DNA from 2 places in the Stenotrophomonas sp. As-7 genome. Region 2 is predicted to be linked to the other one. Evidence: riboswitches for the same ligand, from Rfam matches in the RefSeq annotation. Region 2 holds a riboswitch; the other holds the start of a gene.
The links. Region 2 has a riboswitch for glycine ahead of gcvP (aminomethyl-transferring glycine dehydrogenase). Riboswitches for the same ligand answer to the same signal wherever they lie in the genome.
Positions count from the first base shown of each region.

Region 1: another riboswitch for glycine. It lies ahead of QP457_RS19270 (trimeric intracellular cation channel family protein); the one in region 2 lies ahead of gcvP (aminomethyl-transferring glycine dehydrogenase).

Region 1 covers NZ_CP127405.1:4,217,956-4,221,360, reverse strand. The annotation lists gene QP457_RS19275 (MdtA/MuxA family multidrug efflux RND transporter periplasmic adaptor subunit) at 1-1,046, opposite strand, end outside; gene QP457_RS19270 (trimeric intracellular cation channel family protein) at 1,285-1,902, opposite strand; glycine riboswitch at 1,986-2,089, opposite strand; glycine riboswitch at 2,103-2,192, opposite strand; gene QP457_RS19265 (GIY-YIG nuclease family protein) at 2,233-2,490, shown strand; gene QP457_RS19260 (nuclear transport factor 2 family protein) at 2,563-2,988, shown strand; gene QP457_RS19255 (NAD(P)/FAD-dependent oxidoreductase) at 3,090-3,405, opposite strand, start outside.
Region 2 covers NZ_CP127405.1:3,527,177-3,530,581, reverse strand. The annotation lists gene gcvP (aminomethyl-transferring glycine dehydrogenase) at 1-1,882, opposite strand, end outside; glycine riboswitch at 1,944-2,046, opposite strand; gene QP457_RS16245 (multidrug effflux MFS transporter) at 2,346-3,405, shown strand, end outside.

The DNA of each region.
Region 1 (3,405 bases), 690 kb from region 2:
CGACCGTCATCGGCCGGGCCGAGCACCACCGCGCGTCGTTGTGCCTTGTTGTCCTTGTCGATGATGTGCACGTAGTTGCCCTGGCTGCCGAACTGCACGGCGGCATCGGGAACCAGCAGCGCGGGATGCTCACCCAGCTGCAGGCGCACATTGACGAACTGGTTGGGGAACAGCGCCTGATCGGCATTGTCGAACTGCGCACGCAGCTTCAGTGTGCCGGTGGCGGTATCGATGCGGTTGTCGACGCTGGACAGGGTGCCGCTGGCAAGCTGCCGGCGTTCTTCGCGGTCCCAGCTTTCCACCGCCAGCGCCGGCTGCGCCTGTACGGCATCGAGCAGCGCGGGAAGCTCCGGCTCGGGCACGGTGAACAACACACTGATCGGCGCGGTCTGCGCCAGCGTGACCAGGCCTTCGGCATCGCTGGCATGCACCAGGTTGCCTACGTCCAAACGCCGCAGGCCGACACGCCCGCTGACAGGGGCGACGATGCGCGTGTACTGCAGTTGCAGTCGTGCTTCATCCACCGATGCCTGGTCGCTGAGGCGACGCCCCTGCAGCTGCCGTACCTTGCTCTGCTGGTCGCTCAGTTCCTGCGCGGACACGTAGTTCTGGCGCTGCAGTTCGCGGTAACGCTGCAGCTGGCGCTCGGCATTCTCCAGCTCGGCCAGGTTCTGCTGCTGCGTACCCTGTGCGTGCGCAAGCTTCACCTGGTAGGGGCGCGGATCGATCTGCGCCAGCAGGTCACCGGCCTTGACCTGCTGACCCTCCTGGAAATGCAGGCGCATCAGCTCGCCATCCACGCGGCTGCGCACCACCACGCTGTGCAGCGGGGTGACCGTACCAACCGCCTTCATCCGCAGCACCAGTGGTTCGGCACTGGCGCGGGCGATGCGTACCGGCACTGCCTTGCCGCCACCGGCTTCTTTGCCACCGTCCGCCTCGGCATGCGGCCACAGCCACCACGCCAGGCCAGCGACAAGGGCAAGACCGGCAACGACCAGCAGCGGACGGGCACGGCGGAAGCGGGAGTTTTCGGCGACAGACATGGGGCATCCTGCGCCCTGCGCGCACGCAGGGTCATGCGGGCCCGTCGGCACCACGAAGGGCCACGGGCAGCGGGGGAGGGGGATTGTCTGGCGGGGCCGCGGACGCGGCGTGGCTGGATGCCGTCGCGCGTGCGACGGGGCGCCAATGGTAGCGGTTTACGCGGGCCGTCGCCGCGTGACCTTGGTCATGCAACGCAGCCGGAAATGCCGACTGACGGCCGGCATCACCGTCAAACGATCAATGCACTTCGTCGTGGTACACGAACTTCGGCATTTCCCAGCGGTAGTGGATCGCCAGCAGGCGCACGGCGAACCCTCCGCCCAGGCAGCACAGGATCGCCGTGGCATCGGCCACGCCCCAGTGCAGCAACAGCAGATACACCGCACCGGTCAGCAGCGAGATGATCGCGTACAGCTCTTTCTGGAAAATCAGCGGTACCTCGTTGCAGAGGATGTCGCGCAGCACGCCGCCGAAGGCGCCGGTGAGCATGCCGGCGATCAGCACGATTGGCAGCGCATGGCCCGCCTCGCGCGCGATCGAGCAGCCGATCAGGGTGAAGGCGATCAGGCCCAGCCCGTCCAGCACCAGGAAGGTGCGGCGGAAGTGATGCATCCAGCGCGCCACCCAGGTGGCGATCAGCGCCGCGCACACGGTGAAACCCAGGTATTCGGGGTGTTTCACCCAGCCCAGTGGATAGTGGCCGAGCAGGATGTCGCGCAGCGAGCCGCCACCGAGGGCGGTGACGCAGGCGATCATGACCACGCCGAACAGGTCCATGCGGCGGCGGCCTGCAGACAGGGCACCGGTCATGGCTTCGGCGGAAATGGCGATCAGGTAGATGATGGACAGCAGCATGGACAAGCTCCGGACGCGGTGGGGCCGGCCATGCGCGACCACCGCCGTTGCCTGCGCAACGACGGGATGACGATGACCGGTGCCGCTCCCGCTGTCCTTTTGCCTGAGAGTTCAGCGGCGTGAGCCGCGTGCCCCTTCGGCGGATCGTCCCGGGCATGCCCGGTGACCTCTCTCCAGCTCGGCGAGTCGAATGCATGGTTGGTGGGATTCCAGCCCACCGGCCTGAGCGATCATGGGAGCCTGCGCCTTCGGCGGGCGCCAGCGCGGCGCCTCTCTCCTGCATTCGGGCGCCAGTATATCCGCTGCAGTGCAGCACGGCATAATCCGACCATGGTTTCGCCTTCCCGCCCGTGGTTCCTGTACCTGCTCGAATGCCGCGACGGCAGCTATTACGCCGGCATCAGCACCGACGTGCAGGCCCGTTTCGCCGCCCACCAGGCCGGCAAGGGGGCGCGCTATACCCGGTCGCGTCCGCCGCTGCGGGTGCTGGCGGTACGCGAATACCCGGACAGGGCAACGGCCTCACGCGCCGAATGGGAGCTCAAGCAGCAGCCGCGCGAGCGCAAGCTGGCCTGGCTGTTGCAGTAGATCCACGCCATGCGTGGATGGGGCGCTCCCGACCATGCCATGATCGCCCAGCCCTCAGCGCTGGAGACCCGGATGTCCACCATTGCCCTGTTGTTCGCGCTTTCCGCAGCAGCAAGCCCCGCTGCCGACGCCGCCACGATCGCCGCCATCGAAGCGACCTGCCACGACTACGTCGACGGACAGCTTGAAGCCGACCCGCAGCGAGTCGCCCGTTCCCTGCATCCGGACCTGGCCAAGCGCGCGGTGCTCGGTGATACGCCCGACGAACGCCTCGGCCTGCGCCGGATGTCGAAGGAAGAGCTGGTCGCGTTGACGAAACAAGGCGCGCTGAAGACCCCGAAGGATCAATGGGATCGCCGCTGCACGGTGCTGGACGTGACCGGCAACGCGGCCTCGGTGCGGCTGGAAACGCCGTGGTTCGTCGACTACTTCCACATGGGCCGCTTCGACCAGCGCTGGGTCATCGTCAACGCGTTGTGGTACCCGAAGCCGAAGTAGAGCCCCCCCATGCGTGGCTGCGCTACATGCAACCTGCACAGAAACTCATCCACGCATGGCGTGGATCTACTGTGACGGTCGAGGGCGCTCTCCCGCGCTACCTACCGCTTCGGCCGCCGGTCTTCGCGGTCATCGCCAAAAATGATCCGCGCACTACGCTGGTAGCTCCAGTACGCCACCGCCCAGTTCAACAGCACCACGACGCGGTTGCGGAAACCGATCAGGAAGAACACGTGCGCGGCCAGCCAGAACCACCAGGCCAGCACACCGGACAGCTGCAGCTTGCCCAGGTGCACGATCGCAGCCATGCGGCCGATGGTGGCCAGATTGCCGAAGTCGGCGTACTTGAACGGCCCCGGCGCGGGCTTGTCGTGCAGGCGTGCGCGAAGCGTTTCTGCCACGTACTTGCCCATCTGC
Region 2 (3,405 bases):
CCTCGACGTCGACGTTGCCGTTGGCGTCGGTCTTGGTGACCACGACCTTCATGCCGCACATCTGTGCCGAGGCCGGGTTGGTGCCGTGCGCCGAATCCGGGATCAGGCAGATGTCACGGTGATCTTCGCCGCGCGAGCGGTGGTAGGCACGGATCGCCAGCAGGCCGGCGTACTCGCCCTGCGCGCCGGAGTTCGGCTGCAGGCTGACGGCATCGTAGCCGGTGCACTCGACCAGCATCGCTTCCAGCGAATCGATCAGTTCCTTGTAGCCCAGCGCCTGCTCGGCCGGCACCAGCGGGTGGATCTGCGAGAACTCCGGCCAGGTCACCGGAATCATTTCGGCGGTGGCGTTGAGCTTCATGGTGCACGAGCCCAGCGGGATCATCGTGCGGTCCATCGCCAGGTCCTTGTCGGCCAGCGAACGCAGGTAGCGCAGCAGTTCGTGCTCGCTGTGGTGGGTATTGAACACCGGGTGGGTCAGGAACGCGGACTGGCGCAGCAGGCCGGCCGGCAGCGCGTCGGCGGTGCTGGCATCCAGCGCGTCCACATCAACGTTGGCACCGAACAGCGCGCCCACGGCGACGATGTCGGCGCGGGTGGTGGTCTCGTCCAGGCTGATGCCCACCGAGCTGCTGTCGATCGCACGCAGGTTGTAGCCGGCCGCACGGGCCTTGGCATGGATCGCGTCGGCGTCGACACCGGTCACGTGCAGCGTGTCGAAGAAGTCGGCGCCGACCTGCACACCGGCGGTGCGCAGCGCGCTGGCCAGGATCGCGGCCAGGCGATGGGTGCGGCGGGCGATGCGGGTCAGGCCTTCCGGACCGTGGTAGACGGCGTACATCGAGGCCATCACTGCCAGCAGCACCTGTGCGGTACAGATGTTGGAGGTGGCCTTCTCGCGGCGGATATGCTGTTCGCGGGTCTGCAGGGTCAGGCGGTAGGCCGGATTGCCCTGCGCGTCGATCGAGACACCGATCAGACGGCCCGGCATCGAACGCTTGTAGGCGTCACGGCAGGCCATGAACGCCGCATGCGGGCCACCGAAACCGAACGGCACGCCGAAACGCTGGCTGTTGCCGACCACGATGTCCGCACCCCATTCGCCCGGGGCGGCCAGCAGGGTCAGGGCCAGCAGGTCGGTGGCCACGGCCACCAGGCCGCCGCGCGCGTGCACGGCATCGACCAGCGCCTTGTAGTCGCCGACCTGGCCGAAGGTATCCGGGTACTGCAGCAGCAGGCCGAAGGCTTCCGCTTCCAGCGCTTCGGCCGGGGTGCCCACGCGCAGCACGATGCCCATGGGCTCGGCGCGGGTACGCAGCAGTTCCAGTGTCTGCGGGTGCACGGCATCGTGCACGAAGAAGGTGTCCGACTTCGACTTGGCCGAGCGCTTGGCCAGGGTCATCGCTTCAGCAGCGGCAGTGGCTTCGTCCAGCAGCGAGGCGTTGGCGATTTCCATGCCGGTCAGGTCGGCGCACAGGGTCTGGAAGTTGATCAGCGCTTCCATGCGGCCCTGCGAGATTTCCGCCTGGTACGGGGTGTAGGCGGTGTACCAGGCCGGGTTTTCCAGGATGTTGCGCAGGATCACGTTCGGCGTGTGGGTGCCGTAGTAGCCCTGGCCGATGAAACTGCGCAGCACGGTGTTCTTGTCGGCGATCGCGCGGATCTTCGCCAGCGCCTGCACTTCGGTGATCGACTCCGGCAGCGCCAGCGGTGCCGGCGACTTGATCTTGGCCGGGACGATGGCATCGGTCATCGCATCCAGCGATGCGTGGCCGATGACGCCGAGCATCTGCGCGATCTCGGCATCGTTGGGGCCGATGTGGCGCTCGACGAACGCCGAATGGTGCTCGAGCTCACGCAGGGAAGGGGTGTTCTGGGACATGGCGAAGGATCCGTCAGGAAAGGGCACACGCACGGGCACAAGCCGCCGGTCGGCGGTCTGCGGGCGCCCCTCTGTCCTTTTGCCTGAGAGTTTAAAAGCGCGGAAAACCGCAGCTTCGTGCCCCTTCGGCGCCGGATCGAACCGGTCTCTCCAGAGTTCTGTTACGGGTGGTATCGGGCCTGAGCGATTACGGGCGTTGCGCCTTCGGCAGCGGTGACCTGCTTCTCCCACCGTGTTGCCCGCCGATTATAGCCTCTTGCCGGTGCCCGACGGTGGCCCGCAGCGGCCTCACAGGCCTGAATGGCCGATGGCCCGGGCGTGCGTTCTGTGCACCCGTGCATGGCGTCGCACGCATTCCCCACCTATGATGGTCGGATTCTCGTATTCATCTGGCGCCGTCCCTGCTGCAGGGGATCGGCGCCCGCCGTGCGTGTCACGCATGGCCCTGCCGGACGCTTGCCCGATGACCGCCGCTGTTGCTCCTTCCACCCGCCGCATGGCCCTGTTGCTCGCTGGCCTGGCCATGTTCGGTCCGTTCTCGATCGACACCATCTTTCCTGCGTTTCCGCAGCTGGCCCAGCGCCTGGCGGTGGACGAGGTGGCGGTGCAGCAGACCATCAGCGTCTACCTGCTGTTCTACGGCCTGATGAGCCTGGCCCACGGCCCGCTGTCCGATGCCTGGGGGCGCAAGCGGGTGATCCTCGGCGGCCTGGTGATCTTCGTCGGTGCCTCGGTTGGCTGTGCGTTGTCCACCGACCTGACCACGCTGCTGGCGTTCCGCGCACTGCAGGGCCTGTCTGCCGGTGTCGGCATGATCGTCGGCCGCGCGGTGATCCGCGATCTGTACCACGGCCACGACGCGCAGCGGCTGATGAGCCAAGTGTCGATGCTGTTCGGTATCGCCCCGGCCATCGCGCCGATCATCGGCGGCTGGATCCTGCTCAGCGGTGCCGGCTGGCCGCTGATCTTCTGGTTCCTGGTGGTATTCGCGCTGGTGCTGCTGGCGGCCACCGCGCGCTTCCTGCCGGAAACCCATCCGGCGCAGGCACGGGTCGCACTGTCGCCACGCACGTTGATGCGCGACTACGTGCGCATCGGTTTCAACCCGCGTTTCCTGCGCCTGGCGCTGGCCGGCAGCATCGGCTTCGGCGGCATCTTCCTGTACATCTCCTCGGCGCCGGCCATCGTGATGCAGCACCTGCATCTGGGTGAAGGCGGCTTTGCCTGGCTGTTCATTCCCACCATCGGCGGCATGACCACCGGTTCGTTCCTGTCCGGGCGCATGGCCGGGCACAGCACACCGACGCGGCAGGTGGCCCTGGGCTTTACCTTGTGCGCGGTCTCTGCCGTGTTGAACATCGGCTACGTCAGCCTGGCGCCGCAGTTCGCGCTGCCGTGGGCGGTGATGCCGATCTTCCTCGGCGGCATGGGCATGGCGCTGATCTTCCCGATCCTGGCGCTGGCAGTGCTGGACATGTATCCGCAGCAGCGCGGCCTGGCCTCGTCGCTGCAGGCCTTCGTGC